DNA from 3 places in the Pantoea sp. Ep11b genome. Region 3 is predicted to be linked to each of the others. Evidence: predicted binding sites of a transcription regulator. Region 3 holds the regulator's gene; each other region holds the start of a gene.
What was found. Region 3 encodes LexA, which represses DNA repair genes until DNA is damaged. Its sites were predicted from a motif close to TNCTGTATGTACATACAGNA; they were not measured.
Positions count from the first base shown of each region.

Region 1 (6,997 bases), 1.4 Mb from region 3:
GAAGTATACGTGCGCGCTGACAGTAACACAGCCTTCTTTACGGAATCCTGACAGTCAGTGTGCCACGAATTGTTCTTCATAAACTTGATATATCAGCATTTCTGTTCCAGGCTTGTTTCCACATGGACAATCAATGAGGAACAACAAGATGAATAAAGTGATGGGATGTATCGCTGCGGCGCTGACACTGGCTGCACTGTCTGGTTGTACGACTTACGATCGTGCGGAAAGCTACGTGACTAAGCCAGTGGTAAAGGATGTTAAAAAGGGCATGACCCGCGATCAGGTTCGTCAGATCGCCGGTGCGCCATCGACTGAAATCACCATGGTTCACGCGCGTGGCACCTGCCAGACCTACGTTCTGGGCCAGCGTGACGGTAAAGCGCAGACTTACTTCGTCAGCTACAACGATACCGGCCGTGTGATGAACTACGGTTTCCAGAGCTGTGCGGAGTATGACACTGACCCGCAGGCTCAGCAGTAAGCGTCTCACTGAATAGCAAACGGCCCGTCATGATGACGGGCCGTTTTTCGTTGGGGACGCGTTACAATCCGGCCGGACGCGGCACCTCAACATAGTCACCATCGATCTGCCGCTGATAGTAGTGGCCTGCCTGCACGTAAAAGCGTTTGCCATTAAAATCGAGTACCCGCATCTCATTGCTGACCCGCGACTCCTCCGGCGGCTCGACCACCACATATTCATCGCCGTGACGCTGATAATAGCTGCCATTCAGCAGGTAGTAGGTGAGCCCGCCGATCAGCACCGCCGTGGCGGCGTCGGGTAAGAAGCGCAGCGGTCCACCCCAGTGGGGGCCGGGACCGCCCCAGTGCGGGCCGGGTCCGCCATGCCGTCCCCAGCCGCCGGGCGGGCCCCAGTCACCAGGGTGAGCCAGCGCCAGCGCAGGCGTAAGCAGCGTCAGCGTCAGAAACGAGGCGATAACTTTTTTCATCGGGCGTTCTCCTCATAAAACTGGAGGCAGAATTCGCTTTTTCACGGGCAAAGACAAGCAATAAAGCGGCAAATTTTCGCCTCTTTACCACGCTTAACGCTTTCTTAACGGCGTCGCCATTAACGGGGAAGATTATGGAGAAGAGAAGAGAACCTGGCGCGGGCGCGCCAGGTGTAAAGCCATCAGCGGTGCGCCAGTTCCGCGTTGTCGTCGCTTTCCAGTACGCGCTTGTCGGTCAGACCCAGCCAGCGGCTGGTCAGGGAGCCGGCGGTCATGGAGCCATTGACGTTCAGCGCCGTGCGGCCCATATCGATCAGCGGCTCGATGGAGATCAGCAGTGCCACCAGCGTCACCGGCAGGCCCATTGCAGGCAGTACAATCAGGGCCGCAAAGGTGGCGCCGCCGCCGACACCCGCTACGCCCGCTGAACTCAGCGTGACCATGCCGACCAGGGTGGCAATCCACAGCGGGTCAAACGGGTTGATGCCCACCGTCGGCGCGACCATCACCGCCAGCATGGTCGGATAGAGACCGGCACAGCCGTTCTGACCGATAGTGGCACCGAATGAGGCCGAGAAGCTGGCAATCGATTCAGGCACGCCGAGACGACGGGTCTGGGTTTCAACACTCAGCGGAATCGTGGCCGCACTGGAGCGACTGGTAAAGGCGAAGGTGATCACCGGCCATACTTTGCGGAAGAAGCGCAGCGGGTTGATACCGTTGACCGACAGCAGCAGCGCATGGACACCAAACATGATGGCCAGGCCAAGGTAAGAGGCAAGCACAAAGCTGCCCAGCTTGATAATGTCCTGGAGGTTAGAACCGGCGACCACTTTGGTCATCAGCGCCAGCACGCCGTAAGGGGTCAGCTTCATCACTAAACGGACCAGCTTCATAACCCACGACTGCAGGGTGTCGATAGCCACCAGCACACGCTGGCCTTTAACCTCATCATCTTTGAGCAACTGCAGAGCAGCCACACCCAGGAAGGCAGCAAAAATAACGACGCTGATGATCGAGGTTGGATTCGCGCCGGTCAGATCCGCGAACGGATTTTTCGGGATAAAGGAGAGCACCAGCTGTGGCACCGTCAGATCGGCGACTTTACCCACGTAGTTACTCTGGATCGCACTGAGACGCGCCGTTTCCTGCGCACCCTGAACCAGACCTTCCGCGCTCAGCCCAAACAGGCCGGTGACGAAGACGCCCACCAGCGCCGAGATGGCAGTGGTAAACAGCAGAACGCCGATCGTCAGTACGCTGATTTTTCCCAGCGACGAAGCGTTATGCAGACGGGCGACCGCACTGAGGATAGAGACGAACACCAGTGGCATCACGACCATCTGCAGTAGCTGAACATAGCCATTTCCGACGATGTTGAACCAGCTGATTGACGCTTTTACCACTGCGCTGTTTTCGCCGTAGATCAGCTGTAACACCAGGCCGAACAGCACGCCGATCACCAGACCGGTCAGCACCTTTTTCGACAGGCTCCAGTTCTGACGGCTGAAGCGGGAGAGCAATACCAGCAGCACCACGAAGGCCACGATATTAAGCGTAAGAGGAAGGTCCATACTGAAACTCCAGAGTAATGCGGCCTTCCGGGTCAGGAAGGCCGCATAATGTTAATCACGAATTAAGACAGCAGGAATGGTAACAGCAGGCGAAGAGGGTGCCTTATATCCAAATGGTATGGTTTATAACTGAATGGTGTTTTACGCTGATTTATTGCGCATGATGCGCGGAGATTAACCGACCGACGCCATTCTGCAGCGTATCAAACAGCTGGGTCGGCCAGCCGTTTGCACCAAAAGATGGCATCCCCACCGGAAACCAGAGTGCATAGCCCACCAGTCCCAGGCACAGCGCCCGCTCCAGCTGATTTCCTTTCTGACTGCGCAGAATCGGCAGGCGGAAGCGCCAGCGGCAGGGCCACAGCAGCGGCACCCCGGCGGGCGTCAGCATGTCGGCCACGATATGGCTGAGATAGCCCAGCGTCAGCCCCTGCAGCACGTCCGGCGGTATCGGCGACGACTGGGGCAGGTTTATCTGAAAAAGCCACAATCCGGCGGCTACCGCCAGCAGACTATGGGTAAAGCCCCGGTGCCCGAACGCCCGCGCAATCGGATGCGAGAGCCAGCGCAGTCGCTGTCCCAGCAGAGATTTAGGGTGGTCGATGTCAGGCAGCAGACAGGTCAGCAGCGCTGAGGGAACAAGATGCCACCAGTCGGCCTGCGCCAGAACGGGTGTCAGCTCAGCACGCTTTGCGAAAATAGCGCTGGCAATGGCAAAAATGATGTGGCCTTCGCCCGTCATGATAGAACCTGGTTGCAAAGAAAACTGTCGATGCATCCAGTATAGGGATTTGTCCAGTAAATGAGAACATGTGACGCTGTAACGAAGCATGAATATTTTTAACATCGCGGACAGTGATGAAACACTGCCCGCGCAAATGATTAACGCGCCAGCCAGCCGCCATCGACCGCCAGGGTATAGCCGTTAACGTAATCCGAGGCGGAGGAGGCCAGAAACACCACCGGGCCCATCATATCTTCAGGCACGCCCCAGCGGCCCGCCGGAATGCGCCCCAGAATCTCTTCACTGCGCGCCGCATCGTTACGCAGCTGTTCAGTGTTGTCGGTCGCCATGTAACCCGGTGCGATGGCGTTGACATTGATGCCATGCTTCGCCCATTCGTTTGCCATCAGGCGGGTCAGCCCCATCACCGCGCTTTTCGAGGCGGTATAGGAGGGCACGCGGATGCCGCCCTGAAACGACAGCATTGATGCGATATTGATAATCTTGCCGCCGCCCCCCTGCGCGATAAAGCGGCGTGCGGCCTGCTGTGCCAGAAAAAACACGGACTTGCTGTTGATGTTCATCACATCATCCCAGTCCTGTACGCTGAAATTAAGCGCATCTTCGCGGCGGATAATGCCAGCATTGTTCACCAGAATGTCGATCCGGCCTGCGGCGGCGACAGCCTGTTCCACGACCTGCGTGGCCACCTCGCTGCGCACCAGGTCGGCCGTCACCGGCCAGAAACGGCGGCCCAGCGCTTCAACCTGACGCTGCGTTTCATCCGCCGCCGCGCGGTTGACGCCCACAATGTCGCAGCCAGCCTGCGCCAGCCCCCGCGCCATGCCCTGGCCCAGGCCGGTGTTACAGCCGGTCACGATGGCCACTTTACCTGCTAAATCAAAGCTGTTTAGTACCATAGATGATTCTCCTCTGCTCAGCGCAGTGCGCTGATGTTGACGGGGTCCATGTCCTCAAAGACCTGATTCTCGCCCACCATGCCCCAGATGAAGGCGTAACACTGCGTGCCAACTCCGGCATGGATGGACCAGCTGGGTGAGATCACCGCCTGTTCGTTATGCACCAGCAGATGACGGGTCTGCTGCGGCTCTCCCATCATGTGGAAAACCGCGCTCTCCTCAGGCAGATCGAAATAGAAATAGACTTCCATACGGCGTTCATGGGTGTGACAGGGCATGGTGTTCCACAGGCTGCCCTCCTCCAGTCTGGTAAGACCCATAGTGAGCTGGCAGGTGGGCAGGACATCCGGCACGATAAACCTGTGGATGGTACGACGATTAGCGGTCGCGGCAGCGCCCAGTGTGGTGCTGGCCGCCTCAGACAACGTGATCTTTCTGTCCGGGTAAGTGCAGTGCGCGGGCGCGCTGTTGTAATAAAAGCGGGCGGGTCGGGCCGGATCCAGGCTGCGGAACTGCAGAGTGCGCGCGCCTTTGCCGATATAGAGTGCCTCTTCGTGCCCGATCTCCCATATTTTACCGTCAACCTCTGCCTGACCCGGCCCGCCGATATTAATCACGCCCAGCTCGCGGCGTTCGAGGAAATAGCTGACGCCCAGCTGTTTTCCCATCTCATCCCCTATCGTGACCGGCCTGTTCACCGGCATTACGCCACCAATGATGATGCGGTCGATATGGCTGTAGGTCAGGGTGTAATCATCCGCGCTAAATATTTTCTCAATCAGGAACGCACGCCGCAGCGCCCCGGTGTCGAGCTGTCTGGCGTGATCGCTGTGAATGCTTTGTCGAATCTCCATCTCAGGCCTCTCTGCAGGTCAGGGTGTCGATGCCCCGAAGGGGGAACAGGTGCATCTTAGGAAGAGTGAGAAGGTAATTCAATAAAAATGAAACGATGTTTTATTTTTTGAGGCGTGGATCATGAAGCGAGGAGAGCAGGCAAAAAAAAGCCCGCACAGGCGGGCAGATGATTATCCCTGCAGATGGTGCAGGGTCAGTTCGCTGAGGCTCGCCAGCCGCACATCGGCCAGCGCCCAGCGGGGATCGTCGCGATGTTCCGCGGCGGGCACCACGATTGACCGCATACGCGCGGCTTTAGTCGCGATCATGCCGTTAAACGAATCTTCCAGCGTCACGCAGTTGAGCGGATCGATTGCCAGCCGGTCAGCGGCGTTGAGATAAACCTGCGGATGCGGCTTGCTGTATGGCAGGGCTTCAGCTGAAGAGAGCACGTCAAAATAGTGCCGCAGATTAAACATCTCCAGCACCTGCTCCAGCATCCTGAGCGGTGAGGCGGAGGCCAGGCCGATCTTCAGCCCCTGGTCGCGACAGAGCTGCAGGGCCGTCTCCACGCCCGGCAGCAGCGGCCGGGTCTGCGCCACCAGCGTCATGGCGCGCGCAATAATTCGTTCCGTTACTTCCTGCTGCGAAGGCCCCTGCCACGGCAGCGTTTCGTACCACATCCGCACAGTCTGATCGATGCGCAGACCCAGCGTATCGGGCAGTTCTCTGCGACGTGACAGGTCGACATCCAGCGTTGAAAAGATATCCAGTTCGGCCTGATCCCACAGCGGTTCAGAGTCGATCAGTAAGCCATCCATATCAAACAGGGCGGCGAGCACAGGGCGGTGATAGGGCATCGGCATCTCCTTATAAAGTCGGCGTTACCTTAGCATCTTTCGCCGGTGACGCACGCGCTACCCGGTCAGCCACGCTTTTTTTGGGAAATTTCGCCATTGGCAGGTAGACTTACGCCAAACCGGATTCCGGCTAAAGGAGAGAATATGACCTATCAACAGGCTGGCCGCATCGCCATCCTCAAGCGTGTGGCGGGCTGGGTGCTGTTTTTAGTGGCGCTGCTGTCGACCATTATTTCTGTTTTAAGCTTTATGTTTAAGCACAGTGAGAAGCAACCGGGCATCGATGCGGTGATGCTCGATTTTGTGCATGTCATCGTCGATATGCTGCGCTTCAATACGCCGTTCCTGAACGTCTTCTGGCATAACTCGCCGGTGCCGGAATTTAACGGACAGATGAACCTGGGCTTCTGGCTGATCTACATCCTGATTTTTGTCGGGCTGGCGCTGGAGTCCTCCGGTGCGCGGATGGGGCGCCAGGCGCGTCATGTGAAAGAGGGCATTGAGGACCAGATGATTCTGGAGCAGGCCAAAGGCAGCGAAGGGCGCAGCCGCCAGCAGCTGGAAGAGAAGGTGCGCGTTCCCCGTCACACCATCTTCCTGCAGATTTTCCCGCTTTACGTTCTGCCTGTGGTGATTGCGATAGCCGGATATTTTGTGCTGTCGCTGCTGGGCTTTATCTGACTGCGGTTGCCGTCAGGCCGGTTTGGCCTGACGGAGGCTGTACGCCTCTTCTTCCAGCAACTGGTCAATGGCGAACTGCGCGTCGTCAGGCCAGTGCCCGCCAAACACGTTGGCCCGGTTCAGCAGATAGTAGAGCTGGTAGACCGGCAGACGCTGCGAAAAACCGTCCGGCAGCGGCCACACCGCCTGATAGCCCTCGTAAATCTGGCGGGGCAGGTCGGGAAACCAGCTCAGCATGGCCAGGTCACACTCACGGTCGCCCCAGTAGCAGGCGGGATCAAACAGCCAGGGCCCGCTGGCGCTGTTCGCGCAGTTGGCCGGCCAGAGATCGCCATGCAGCAGCGACGGCTGCGGATGATGTGACGCCAGCACCCGCTGAACCGAGGCGATGATCCGTTCGGTGTCACCGTAGTGAAGCCCTTTTTCCGCCGCCAGCTGCAGCTGCCAGCCG
Region 1 is NZ_CP160631.1:2,097,822-2,104,818, forward strand. Features, by position in the region: gene osmE (osmotically-inducible lipoprotein OsmE) at 149-484, shown strand; gene AB1748_RS09960 (DUF6515 family protein) at 546-953, opposite strand; gene AB1748_RS09965 (L-cystine transporter) at 1,136-2,527, opposite strand; gene AB1748_RS09970 (metal-dependent hydrolase) at 2,679-3,269, opposite strand; gene kduD (2-dehydro-3-deoxy-D-gluconate 5-dehydrogenase KduD) at 3,410-4,171, opposite strand; gene kduI (5-dehydro-4-deoxy-D-glucuronate isomerase) at 4,189-5,025, opposite strand; gene hxpB (hexitol phosphatase HxpB) at 5,197-5,865, opposite strand; gene AB1748_RS09990 (YniB family protein) at 6,010-6,546, shown strand; gene AB1748_RS09995 (fructosamine kinase family protein) at 6,559-6,997, opposite strand, start outside.
Region 1: a site for LexA is predicted at 3,292-3,311, ahead of AB1748_RS09970 (metal-dependent hydrolase). Genes of this name have one in related genera too.

Region 2 (6,997 bases), 1.0 Mb from region 3:
GTTGACAGGTGATCAAAACAGGTACTTAACGTTCAATGATCGTTGAGACCTCATCGCTGTTAATCTGCACGGCGTGGCCTGTCTGATCGGTGTATTCCACCAGGCCCGTCTCTTTATCGATGCTGGGCTTCCCCTCGGTCATGATCATCCGGCCATCTTTGGTCGCCATAACATAATCAGAACTGCATCCGCTTAAGCATGCTGCGGTCATTACTATCAGTGCTGCCCCTGCCAACCCTCTCATCACGCCTTATCCTCACAAATCGTCAATTGCAAAAAGTGTAGTAATAAATGGTTTTGCTGGCGGGGTTAATCGAAGGAATCTGAAAATAACCGGGCGAGCAGGCTCGCCCTTGACTTTCTCAGGCGTGCTTTTTCTTACTGCGCATCAGGTTAAGACACTCAACCGCCATTGAGAAGAACATGGCGAAATAAATGTAACCTTTTGGTACGTGCACCGCAAAACTCTCCAGAATCAGGGTAAAACCGACCAGAATCAGGAAAGAGAGCGCCAGCATTTTCACGGACGGATGGCGGTCGACAAACTCACCAATGGCTCGCGCGGCGAACATCATCATAAACACGGCAATCACGACCGCCGCCATCATGATGAACAGATGATCGGAAAGGCCGATGGCGGTGATGACGGAGTCGAGGCTGAAAATGATGTCGAGCATCATGATCTGCACAATCGCGCCCAGGAAGGAGTGCACGCGCGTATTATGTTCGCCTTCGCCACCTTCAATCGTTTCATGGATCTCCATGCTCGATTTCCACAGCAGGAACAGGCCCCCAAACAGCAGGATCAGATCGCGCGCGGAGAAGGGGTGATCCATCAGCGTGAACAGCGGGTTAGTCAGACGCGCGACCCACGCAATGGAAGCCAGCAGGCCCAGACGCATTAACATCGCGCCCATCAGACCGATGCGGCGTGCGCTGGCTTGCTGATGTTTCGGCAGTTTTGCGACCACCAGTGACAGGAAAATGATGTTATCGATACCCAGCACCACCTCAAGGATGGTCAGGGTACCCAGCGCCAGCCAGGCGTTGGGATCAGAAATCCACTCAAACATACCGACATTCAATCCTAAACGAAAAGTAAACGGCGATTATACGCATTCGGTTCGCCGATCTCCCGCAAAATTGCGGTCCTGTCAGTATTGAAGGCGATTCAGAGCAGAAAATGGCGCGCCAGCAGTGGCCCGGTGAAACTCTTTTTGAGGTAAAAGCCGCGCGGCAGGGTCATGATCGGCTGGCCCTGATCGCCAATACCTTCGGTCAGTGCCTTGCTGTTGGCGGCTTTAGGACGGATCTGCAGCCAGGCACCATGGCGTGCCGTGATCTGCTCGACGCGTCCCAGCACGATCATATCCATCAGCTCTTCCCAGTCCTGGCGCAGCATCTCATCTTCTTTCTCGTCCGGGCTCCATAACAGCGGCGCGCCGACACGGCGTTCACGCAATGGGATCGCCCGTTCGCCTTCCACCGGGATCCAGAGGACGCGGGCCAGCTTATGGCGGACATGGCTGGTCTGCCAGGTGACGCCGCTGTTGCCGGTCAGGGGCGCGACGCAGACAAAGGTAGTTTCCAGCGGTTTACCCTGCGCATCAATCGGGATGGTTTTCAGTTCAATGCCCAGATGCGCAAAATCCTGTTCCGCTTTGCTGCCAGCGCAGGCACCAAGGTGCCACTCCAGCAGCATTCCGACCCAGCCTTTATCACGTTTCAGATCGGCAGGCATCGGCAGGCCCGCGCGCGCCGCCAGTGTTTCCAGGGTGAATCCGGCTAACGCCTGGGCGCGTGCCAGCAGGCTGGCTTCGTCTTCGGGTGGTCCGGGCTGGTTACTCATGTTGCTCACTCGTGGTGGTTAAAAAATGTACAGAGGCGGACAGATAAAACCGTTGACGAAAATAAACCGTCTCCGGGAGCGATAATAACATGATTGATCGCGCTTTTTTTACTGCAGAGCCTTTGGGTCATCCACAGGAAGCCCGGGTTATCCCAGCTTACCCGCAAGAATGAACAGGATCTCCAGTCCGGTTATCCACAGAAAAATGGGATAACCCCCCATTGTGTGCGGTACTGGTTCCATTTACAGCCTTGACTTTTCGCGATCTGAGCATAATTTCACCGCTCTGACCTGACTCTGAGCGATTATCTGTGGATAAAAAAGGCAGCGGCTAAATTTTAACCATTTGTCAGCCGTCGCAAAACTATTCGCTGTCTGTAAAAAGCATCCGCATAACCGTTCTGAATTTAATGGCAATATAATCAGTAAGATAATAAGTTTTCTGATTCCGCCTATCCGTTACCCGCCTGGGGGGTTATTCAGTTAACTCCCGCGTTCTGCACAAAGCTATCCACAGAAATAGTGAATAAGATCGATCTTTTTTGCGGTTGTTGTTTATAACTTCGCGATTTTCTGTGAGTTATCCCGATAAATAGGACTTAACCCCTCATGAATCCAGTGGTTTACCGCCTGTAAGGAGTGTGAAACAATCAGCGCATTCAAATTTTGCTTTGAGGTAGTCCGGTGATCGATGATGATGGCTACCGCCCGAATGTTGGTATCGTAATCTGTAACCGGCAGGGACAAGTGTTATGGGCCAGGCGCTTTGGACAGCACTCCTGGCAATTTCCTCAGGGAGGCATCAATCCCGGTGAAACCGCAGAGCAGGCGATGTATCGCGAACTGTTCGAAGAGGTCGGATTACACCGGAAAGATGTGCGAATACTTGCTTCTACCCGTAACTGGTTGCGTTACAAGTTGCCAAAACGTTTGGTGCGTTGGGACACAAAGCCGGTATGTATCGGCCAGAAACAGAAGTGGTTTCTCTTGCAGTTAATGTGTAATGACGCGGATATCAATGTGCAGCACAGCAGCACGCCGGAGTTTGACGGCTGGCGCTGGGTCAGCTTCTGGTATCCGGTACGTCAGGTTGTCTCCTTCAAGCGCGATGTCTACCGTCGGGTGATGAAGGAATTCGCTGGCGTGGTGATGACTATGCAGGAGAGTGCGGGGCAGCGAAATAATCCTGCCCATCGACGTAAGAGAGGATAGGCCACGCCCTTTATGCTCACTCAGTTGCGCGAAATTGTAGAAAAAGTGGCGAGTGCGCCGCGTCTCAATGAAGCACTCGACATTCTGGTCAATGAGATCTGTCTGGCGATGGAAACGGAAGTCTGTTCCGTTTACCTCGCCGACCACGATCGTCGCTGCTATTACCTGATGGCGACGCGCGGACTTAAAAAGCCGCGTGGCCGCACGGTGACGCTGGCGTTTGATGAAGGGATTGTCGGTTTAGTGGGCCGTCTGGCCGAACCGATCAACCTCGCGGATGCGCAGAGCCACCCCAGTTTCAAATATATTCCCTCAGTGAAAGAGGAGCGCTATCGCTCCTTCCTCGGCGTCCCCATTATCAGTCGTCGCCAGCTGCTCGGCGTGCTGGTAGTGCAGCAGCGCGAACACCGTCAGTTTGATGAAAGCGAAGAGTCGTTTCTGGTCACGCTGGCCACGCAGATGGCGACGCTGCTGTCGCAGTCTCAGATGGGGCAACTGTTTGGTCAGTTCCGGCAGACGCGGGTGCGTGCTATTGCGGCAGCACCGGGTGTCGCCGTGGCGCCGGGCTGGGTCGATGAGACACAGCCACTGCTCGATCAGGTTTCCGCCGCCTCCACGCTGGATGTTCAGCGTGAGCGCGAACGTCTGTCGCTCGCCATGAGCGAAGCGGCCAATGAATTTCGTCGCTTCAGCAAACGTTTCAGCGCCAGCGCCCAGAAAGAGAGCGCGGCTATCTTCGATCTCTACTCTCACCTGTTGACCGATGCCCGGCTGAAGAAGGATCTCTTCGCGGAGATCGAGCGCGGATCCGTCGCCGAATGGGCCGTAAAGCAGGTCATCGAGAAATTTGCTAAGCAGTTCGCCAGCCTGAGTGACAGCTATCTGCGCGAACGCGCAGGCGATCTGCGGGTGCTGGGTCAGCGGCTGCTGTTTCACCTCGATGATACGCTGGTCGGGACCAACGCCTGGCCGGAGCGTTTTGTGCTGGTGGCCGATGAGCTGACCGCCACCACCTTAGCGGAGCTGCCGCAGGAGCGGCTGGCGGGCGTGGTGGTGCGTGATGGCGCGGCCAACTCGCACGCCGCTATCCTGACGCGTGCCATGGGCATTCCGACGGTGATGGGGGCAGATATTCAGCCTCATCAGCTCAATAAACGCCTGCTGATCGTCGATGGCTACCGTGGTGAGCTGTTGATCGATCCCGAGCCGGTGCTGGTGCAGGAGTATCAGCGGCTGATCAGCGAAGAGAATGCGCTGAGCAGGATGGCGGAAGGGGTCGTCGACCAGCCGGGTGAGCTGAAAAGTGGCGAGCGCGTGCAGGTGATGCTGAACGCTGGCTTAAGCCCGGAGCATGAGCAGGCGCTGGGCAGCTGGGTGGATGGCATCGGCCTCTACCGCACCGAAATCCCCTTTATGCTGCAGAACGGCTTCCCGTCGGAAGAGGAGCAGGTGGCACAGTATCAGGGCATGTTGCAGCTGTTTCACGATAAGCCGGTGACGCTGCGAACGCTCGATGTCGGGGCTGATAAGCAGCTGCCTTATATGCCGATCAGTGAAGAGAATCCCTGCCTGGGCTGGCGCGGCATTCGCCTGACGCTCGATCAGCCGGAGATTTTCCTGGTGCAGGTGCGCGCGATGCTGCGAGCCAACGCCGCCTCCGGCAATCTCAGTATTCTGCTGCCCATGATCAGTCATATCGATGAGATCGATGATGCAAAACAGCTGATCGATCGCGCCGGACGTGAAGTGGAAGAGATGTTGGGTTACGCCATTCCTGCGCCACGTATCGGCATCATGATCGAAGTGCCGTCGATGCTGTTTATGATCCCGCACCTGGCATCGCGGGTCGATTTTGTTTCAGTCGGGACCAACGACCTGACACAGTATCTGCTGGCGGTGGACCGCAATAACACCCGCGTTGCCAATCTCTATGATTCGCTGCATCCGGCGATGCTGCGCGCGCTGAATGCGATCGCCCAGGAAGCCCGTCTGGCTAATCTCGAATTATGCCTGTGTGGTGAAATGGCAGGCGATCCGATGTGCGTCGCCCTGCTGGTGGGTCTGGGTTATCACCACCTCAGCATGAACGGCAAAAACGTGCCACGCGTGAAATATCTGCTGCGTCATCTGGATTATGAAGAGGCGCAGGCGCTGAGCGAGCAGGGGATGCATGCTCACACCGCCACCGAAGTCCGCCATCTGGTTTCAGCCTTTATGGAGCGGCGCGGTCTGGGTGGGTTGATTCGCGGCGGTCGCTGACCGCCTGGCTCGTCAGGCGATGTTCTGCCATTCCGGCTCCAGTCAGTGCTTACCATCCTCACGTACTCTCTGTACGCTCCGGTGGTTCCGCGCTGTCCCTGTACGGAGTGGCTGCAACGGGTGCCTCCGACGGGGCAGGCTAAACGGGTTATCCGCGTTTACATTTGCGCGGCATTTCACAAAACCGGCTGTGCTATGATGCGCAGCCTTAATTTATGTGCCTGACAACACCCCTTTTCAGGGCTGAAAAATAGACGGTGAATGATGAATAACGGCTATATTGCATTTCCGCAGTTCGATCCGGTGATCTTTTCGATCGGACCGGTTTCGCTTCACTGGTACGGACTGATGTATCTGGTGGGCTTTGTTTTTGCCATGTGGCTGGCGGTACGCCGGGCAAATAAACCTGGCAGCGGCTGGAAGAAAGAGGAAGTTGAGAACCTGCTGTACGCCGGTTTCCTGGGGGTCTTCCTGGGCGGACGTATCGGCTATGTGCTGTTCTACAATCTGCCGCTGTTTTTGGAAAACCCTCTCTATCTCTTCAAGGTCTGGGATGGCGGTATGTCGTTCCACGGTGGCCTGATCGGGGTGATTGTGGTGATGCTGATCTTTGCCCGCCGCACCAAACGCACCTTCTTCCAGGTCTCTGATTTTATTGCACCGCTGATCCCGTTTGGTCTGGGTGCCGGACGTCTCGGCAACTTCATTAACGGCGAACTCTGGGGACGTGTCGATCCGAACTTCCGCTATGCCATGCTCTTCCCCGGCTCACGCAGCGAGGATGTCGCGCTGGCCGCCAGCAATCCGCAGTATCAGGCCCTGCTGAATACCTACGGCGTGCTGCCGCGTCACGCGTCGCAGCTCTATGAACTGGCGCTGGAAGGTATTGTACTCTTTATCATCCTCAACCTGTTTATCCGCAAGCCACGCCCGATGGGCAGCGTCTCTGGCCTGTTCCTGATTGGCTATGGCGCATTCCGCATTATCGTGGAATTCTTCCGCCAGCCGGATGCTCAGCTTGGCCTGTTTGAAGGCGGCATCAGCATGGGCCAGATCCTCTCTGTGCCGATGATTGTTGCCGGCATTATTATGATGATCTGGGCGTATCGTCGTCGCCCGCAGCCCCAATTTCGCGAGGAAAAATGAAACAGTATCTGGATTTAATGCAGCATGTGCTGAACGAAGGCACACCAAAAGCTGACCGTACCGGCACCGGTACGCTTTCAATTTTTGGTCACCAGATGCGTTTCAATCTGCAGGATGGTTTTCCGCTGGTCACCACCAAAAAATGCCATATCCGCTCGATTATTCATGAGCTGCTGTGGTTCCTGAAAGGTGACACCAACATCGGCTATCTCAAAGAGAACAAGGTCTCGATCTGGGATGAGTGGGCGGATGAGAACGGCGATCTTGGCCCGGTCTATGGTAAGCAGTGGCGCAGCTGGGGAACCGCCAGCGGCCAGGAGATTGACCAGTTAAGCCAGGTGATGGAGCAGCTGAAGCGCGATCCCGACTCCCGCCGGATTATCGTCTCTGCCTGGAACGTCGGTGAACTCAGTGAGATGGCGCTGGCACCCTGCCACGCGTTCTTTCAGTTCTACGTGGCGGACGGCAAGCTCTCCTGCCAGCTCTATCAGCGTTCGTGTGACATCTTCCTGGGCCTGCCGTTTAACATCG
Region 2 is NZ_CP160631.1:3,562,635-3,569,631, reverse strand. Features, by position in the region: gene AB1748_RS16740 (YgdI/YgdR family lipoprotein) at 26-244, opposite strand; gene AB1748_RS16735 (TerC family protein) at 363-1,073, opposite strand; gene mutH (DNA mismatch repair endonuclease MutH) at 1,172-1,849, opposite strand; gene rppH (RNA pyrophosphohydrolase) at 2,534-3,061, shown strand; gene ptsP (phosphoenolpyruvate--protein phosphotransferase) at 3,074-5,320, shown strand; gene lgt (prolipoprotein diacylglyceryl transferase) at 5,585-6,466, shown strand; gene thyA (thymidylate synthase) at 6,463-6,997, shown strand, end outside.
Region 2: a site for LexA is predicted at 2,081-2,100, ahead of mutH (DNA mismatch repair endonuclease MutH). Genes of this name have one in related genera too.

Region 3 (6,997 bases):
CAGCCACGGTAACACTTTAATAACAAGTGCGAGCAGTCCACCGACAAACATTACGATGGTCGCTACCCCCAGTGCCGCCAGCACGCCCACCAGCGAAACGCCGGTCAGCAACAGCATCAGGAAAAAACCCAATACGAATAAAATTTCCACGTCAGCACTCCTTTTTGATATTCATTGTTATAGATATTACAAAAAGCGTGCCAACAGATAACCTGCTGTTTTTACAACATTAAACGGCCGGTTCGTGCCTGTGACCTGGTGAGAAAAACCAGATTATGGCGTAAAAAAAACCAGCCTCACGGCTGGTTTTTAACGTTAAAAAAGAAAATCAGGCTTCCTGCGGGATTTTATCAGCGACCAGCGACAGCGCCGCATCCAGCACACGCACGTCCGCGCCCGGCTTATGGGCATTTTCGCTCAGATGGCGACGCCACTGGCGCGCGCCCGGAATGCCCTGGAACAGGCCCAGCATATGGCGCGTAATGTGGCCGAGATAGGTGCCCTTCGCCAGCTCCGCTTCAATATAAGGGTACATGGCACGCACCACCTCAACCGGATTTACCGCCGGCTGCTGACGACCAAATAAGGTCCGATCGACCTGCGCCAGAATACCGGGGTTCTGATAGGCTTCGCGGCCCATCATTACGCCGTCGAGGTGCTGCAGATGGTTCTGCGCCTCTTCCAGCGTTTTCACGCCGCCATTCAGGGCGATGGTCAGATGCGGGAAATCGCGTTTCAGCTGCCAGACGCGCGGATAATCCAGCGGCGGGATCTCGCGGTTCTCTTTGGGGCTGAGACCGGAGAGCCAGGCTTTACGCGCATGAATAATAAAGGTGTCGCACTCGCCGCGCCCCGCGACCGTGCCGATGAAATCGGTCAGGAACGCATAGCTGTCTAGCTCATCAATACCAATGCGGGTTTTGACGGTGACCGGAATCGATACTACGTCGCGCATTGCTTTGACCGCATCGGCGACCAGATTTGCCTCGGCCATCAGACAGGCACCGAAACGGCCATTCTGTACCCGATCAGAGGGACAACCGACATTCAGGTTCACTTCATCGTAGCCGCGCTGTTCTGCCAGCTTCGCACAGTGCGCCAGCGCCGCCGGATCGCTGCCGCCCAGCTGCAACGCAACCGGATGTTCGGCCTCGCTGTAAGCCAGGTAATCCCCTTTGCCATGAATGATGGCGCCGGTGGTCACCATTTCGGTGTAGAGCAGCGTATCAGCCGTCAGCTGACGATGGAAATAGCGACAGTGGCGATCGGTCCAGTCGAGCATCGGCGCGACAGAGAAGCGTTGCGAAGAAAATTCAGGCATGAAGTACAGGCAATCCGGTAATTAAGGTGATGGAATTCTGTGCAAGGATAACACAAGGCGGGGCGATAGTGCATCGCCCCGCCCCGGACCGCCTGAATAACGCGCTTAGAAGTTGAAGCCCAGCTGTACCATTGCGCCCCAGGTGTTGTTCGCGCCCACCGATCCGGCCAGATCCAGATGGACGGCTTTGTTAAACGGCGAGAGACCAAAACCGGCGGTAGCGACATTCTCATCGTTGGACCGCATATCCGCACGATAACCGGCACGCAGCTGCAGCCAGTCGAGAACGCGGTACTCCGCACCCACAGCCGCATACTGGCTGCTGCCCTGGCTTTTAAAGCGTTTCGTCTCCGTCAGATCCACATCGCCCGTCACGGTAAACGGCCCCTTATCCCAGGCCAGGCCGGTAGTGACCAGCGGGCGAATCTGATAGGTGTCGCGATAACCGTTGACCTCGCGGGTCTGCAGATCGCGCGACACCAGGTTCTGACCGGTGACGCCCAGCGTCCAGTTCTCCGCAAAGGTCGTCGCCAGACCGGCATCGACGTTAAACCCGGTATCCGTGCTGCGATACTGGCTGTTGTTGATGTCGTTCTTGTCGTAGTTATAGATGCTGGCGGTGTAGTTATAGAGCCAGGTTTTCTGCACTTTCGGCGTAACGCCCACCGACACCGGCTGACCGGCGATGGTGAACTCATGCGCGACCGCCACACCATAATCGGTGACGAGGGCCGCTAAACCATTGGCGCTGGAGCGAAGGTTGTTCTGGTCGCCCTGACGCGGCAGTATCGTGCCGTTAGCCACGCCGCGCAGATAGTCGATATCACCCTGCTCGACATTAGCGCGAACGTGCGCCGTACCGTAGGCTTTGGTGATAAACGCGAAAGGCAGCGTCTCATTCGGCACCGTCACGGCGACGGCAACACCCGCCGAGCCATTGGCTTTATCACCGCGCAAATCGCTCAGCCTGTTGGCCACATCACCAGAGGCAGCACGCAGTTCAGGATAGCCACGGAAATAGTCTGCCGGCGTAAAGTTACCCAGCACTGAGCGGTAACGATCCACGGTCGCGGTAATATCATCGACCTTGTTAATCAGGTCATCTTTGTCAGTGACCTGAACACCGGCTGACGGAAAAATAATGCTGACGTTATCGTCGGTTTTAGCACGCGTCATCAATGCCGGGTTTGCCAGCACCGCAGATCCATACAGAGAAGAAGCGACGCCGGTGCCACCCATGGCGTCATTACGTGCATCGTACCAGGTCCCTGCCGCCATGGCGGAAGAAGAAAGGAAAAGCGCGGTCGCCGCAGCGGAGTACTTCAGCGCCGGACGTTGAGCGGATTTTTTCACCATTTGCCTGCCATCACCTGAAATTGTCATTAACACATTCAATGACTGAATAATTTGTTAGCCGTATTGTGAATGCTGGCTAACGCGTCGTTGCTGTGAATTCAAAGGAAACAGTGCCTTAATTCAAGTGATTGGACGTTTTCCAACCAAAAATTTGTTGTGATTGTTCAGACCGAGCCGGGGAATTACCAAAAATACCAGCCGTTGCTTAAGTCTTTCTGAACATTACTTCTTAACTCCGTGAGATGCAAAGCAAATTGCCCCTGAAATCCTCTGACGGTCGATTCGGAATGGATCTGATTTGTCCTCACTAAGGTTAAAAAAGCGGGCTGAAACGCTGAATATGCTGTTTTAACAGGCAATTAATGCTGTTTTTTTAAGCCAGAAGCCACTTCAGCACCCCGCCGCCAATTGTGATAAAATAACATCACTCATCCAGCGGAGAATTTTCATGACAACCATGACGTCGCAGCAAATTTTGACCCAGGCCGAAAAAATGTGCCTGCAACGCGGTGTGCGTCTGACGTCGCAGCGCGCTGAAGTGCTGCGCCTGATGGCCGAACAGCCTGGCTCTATCAGCGCCTACGATCTGCTGGACCAGTTGCGGGTCAGTGAACCTCAGGCCAAACCGCCCACGGTCTATCGGGCGCTCGATTTCCTGCTGGAGCAGGGCTTCATCCATCGGGTGGAGTCCAACAATAGCTATGTTATGTGCCACCATTTTGAAGCCCCGGCGCATACCTCGGTGATGCTGGTCTGCGATCGCTGTGCTGCCGTCTCGGAAAAACAGGCGCAGGGCGTGGAGACCATAATTGCGACGCTGGCGGGCGAAGCGCAGTTTGCTCTGCGCCATAGCGTGATCGAGGCGCATGGGTTATGTGAAAACTGTGCGGAAGTGGCGGCCTGTACGCATCATGATAGCTGCGAACATGATCATCAGGAGGAGGGAAAAAAACGGGGAAAACGGGGATAGGCTGTAACGCCTGAAAGCGGTTCCGGTGAAGGCTCACCGGAACAGGGGCTCGATTACCAGCGATGATCTTTGTTGTGGGTTTCCCAGTCTGTTACTTCGCGCTCTGCTTCATCTTTCGCATAGCCGTAACGCTCCTGAATTTTGCCCACCAGCTGGTCGCGTTTGCCTTCGATCACCTGCATATCGTCGTCGGTCAGCTTGCCCCATTTCTCTTTCATCTTGCCTTTGAACTGCTTCCAGTTGCCGCTCGCTTCGTCTTTATTCATGGCAGACCTCCAATCCTCGGGGTTTAATTATCTGGCTACTCGCCATAACTTCGATACAAATCGCTGCTTAACAGCGCCGTATAGAGTTAATTGTAGTCGCCATATTCAAGAATGAAGAATAATACAGAATAATCTGTACCCTTCTGCCAGCCTGGCTGAATCAGGCTTCAAACCAGCTGTTCTGACGCCAGTGCCTGCGCCAGATGAGCCAGAGCGTCAGGCCACGCAGCGCCAGAAAAACGGTTACCGCCAGCCACAGTCCATGATTACCCAGCAGCGGAACGCTCAGCAGCGTCAGGAAGTAGCCTGCGGCGGCCATTACCATGCTGTTACGCATCTCGCGACCGCGTGTGGCACCGATAAACATGCCATCCAGCAGGTAACACCAGACGCCCGCCAGCGGCATGATGACCTGCCAGACCAGGTAGCGATCGGCGGTCTGTTGCAGCGACGTCAGCGAGGTCAACAGCGTCACGATCTGCGGACCGGCGATCGCATAGACCAGCGAGAAGAACAGCGCGACGGCCACCGCCTGACGACAGGCGGAGTGCCAGACACGCAGCAGTTTACGGCCATCTTTAGCGCCATGCGCCTCTCCCGCAAATGCCTCTACCGCATAGGCGAAGCCATCGAGTGCGTAGGCGGTGAAGGTAATGAACATCAGTAAGACGGCGTTAACAGCGACCACATCGGGGCCGAGCCGTGCGCCCAGTACGGTCAGCGAGGCGAAACAGAGCTGCAGCATCAGGGATCGTAGCATGATATCCCGGTTGAGGCGCAGCAGCCGGGCACTGTCACCGCGCCAGCTCTGTTTCAGCAGGGCTGGCGTGATGCCGTGCAGTTTCAGCACCCGCCAGACCATGATGCTGCCAACGCCCAGCGTGATGTACTCAGCCAGCGCCGTGGCGGTGGCCGCCCCCGCGACACCCCAGTGCAGACCCATGACCAGCCAGAGATCGAGCACGATATTCACCAGATTTCCCACCACCAGCAGGATCACCGGCGCACGCGCATACTGTACGCCCAGCAGCCAGCCCAGGATCACCAGATTTGCCAGCGTGGCAGGTGCGCTGAGCCAGCGGATTTGGATAAACCGCGCAGCCTGCGCCAGGACCTCGGGACTGCCACCGATCAGCTGCGTTGCCAGCTGAATAATCGGATAGCGTAAGACGATAAACAGCACACCGGCCAGCAGCGCAATGATCAGCGGCTGGACCAGCGCCCGCGCCAGCGCCGTTTTGTCGCCCGCACCCAGCGCCTGCGCCGTGAGACCGGTGGTACTCATCCGCAAAAAAAGCAGCAGCATAAAGAGGAAACTGGTGACGGTGGTCCCGACCGCGACCCCGCCAAGATAGACAGGGCTGTCGAGATGACCAATAACTGCGGTATCGACCACGCCCAGCAGGGGCACGGTGATATTTGAAAGGATCATCGGCAGCGCAAGCCGCCAGAGATTTTTATCGGTTGCCGTGATAAAGCGCATTCGCCGTTCCGTGCTCAGTGTCGCTGCGCAGACAGGGCAGCGACAAAATTAGGGCAGACAGAATAGCATCAGAGCGGGCGAATGCACGCGGGCAGAAAAATCAGAGCCATTCGCCGTTGCGAACCACGCCCACGGCCAGACCTTCAATAGTCAGCGACTGCGCACGGGTATCAACCACGATCGGGTCAAATTCACTGTTTTCAGGCAGCAGATGCACGATAGCGCCCTGCTTTTTCCAGCGCTTCACCGTGACTTCATCATCGATGCGCGCCACGACGACCTGACCATTACGCACATCCTGGGTCTTATGCACCGCGAGCAGATCGCCATCCATAATCCCGATATCTTTCATCGACATTCCGCTGACGCGCAGCAGGAAGTCAGCCGACGGCTTAAACAGGCCCGGATCCACCTTGTAGTGGGTTTCGATATGTTCCTGCGCCATGATCGGTTCACCGGCAGCAACCCGGCCAATCAGCGGTAAGCCTTCTGAGGCTTCTTCTTCCATCAACAGACGGATGCCGCGCGAAGCACCGGACACGATCTCGATGACGCCTTTACGCGCCAGCGCTTTCAGATGCTCTTCTGCCGCATTCGGCGAACGGAATCCCAGCTGCGCGGCAATCTCGGCACGCGTAGGCGGCATGCCCGTTGAAGTAATATGGTCGCGAATCAGGTCATAGACCTGCTGCTGCCTGCTGGTTAATGCTTTCATCCCGCCCCCTGGTTGTTTATACAGTCGCTGTGAGTATATACAGGTATTGGTGAAATGGAAACCGATTGTCCCGCAAAACGCGGCTTCCGACGCGATATGGAACGCTTATCGCAAATGTGTCCAGAGCAGCGCGATCCAGACAAACAGAGCCAGTAGAATGCTGATCAGCACCGCGGCCGATCCCATATCTTTTGCCCGACCAGCCAGCGGATGATGCTCCTGACCGATGCGATCGACTACCGCTTCAATGGCACTGTTAAGGATTTCGACAATGACCACCAGCACCACGGACCCAATCATGAGGATACGTGAGACTACATCCACATCCAGCCAGCAGGCGATAATAATGGCAACCAGCGCGGCCAGCGCCTCCTGGCGAAATGCCGCTTCATGCTGCCAGGCGGCACGCAGCCCCTGCCATGAGTAACCTGCGGCTTTAACTATTCTGATAAGTCCGGTGGCGTTATTTGCCATGATGGGGGAACCCTTTCATCGTATTGACGTCAATGTCTGGGCTGCGTGCAATTCGCACCACCACAGATCTTCGCTGCACTTTCTGGTATGCTTGCGGCGCTTTGCTAACAAGAGGCTTCATGTTGTCTATGTCAGGTTGGCGTAAACTCTATTACAAACTGCTTAACTTACCACTGTCGTTTTTGGTAAAAAGTAAGGCCATTCCGGCCGATCCCGTGTCAGAACATGGTCTGGATCCGACCCGGCCTATTATGTATGTTTTGCCTTACGATTCGAAGGCCGACTTACTGACTTTGCGCGCCCAGTGTCTGCGGCATCATCTGCCCGATCCGCTCTCTCCGCTGGAGATTGACGGCGCGCTGCTGCCGCGTCACGTCTTTATTCACGATGGTCCGCGCGTTTTCCCCTATTT
Region 3 is NZ_CP160631.1:708,685-715,681, reverse strand. Features, by position in the region: gene pspG (envelope stress response protein PspG) at 1-150, opposite strand, end outside; gene dusA (tRNA dihydrouridine(20/20a) synthase DusA) at 329-1,321, opposite strand; gene AB1748_RS03295 (conjugal transfer protein TraF) at 1,427-2,677, opposite strand; gene zur (zinc uptake transcriptional repressor Zur) at 3,126-3,647, shown strand; gene AB1748_RS03285 (CsbD family protein) at 3,701-3,913, opposite strand; gene dinF (MATE family efflux transporter DinF) at 4,074-5,396, opposite strand; gene lexA (transcriptional repressor LexA) at 5,497-6,111, opposite strand; gene AB1748_RS03270 (diacylglycerol kinase) at 6,217-6,585, opposite strand; gene plsB (glycerol-3-phosphate 1-O-acyltransferase PlsB) at 6,714-6,997, shown strand, end outside.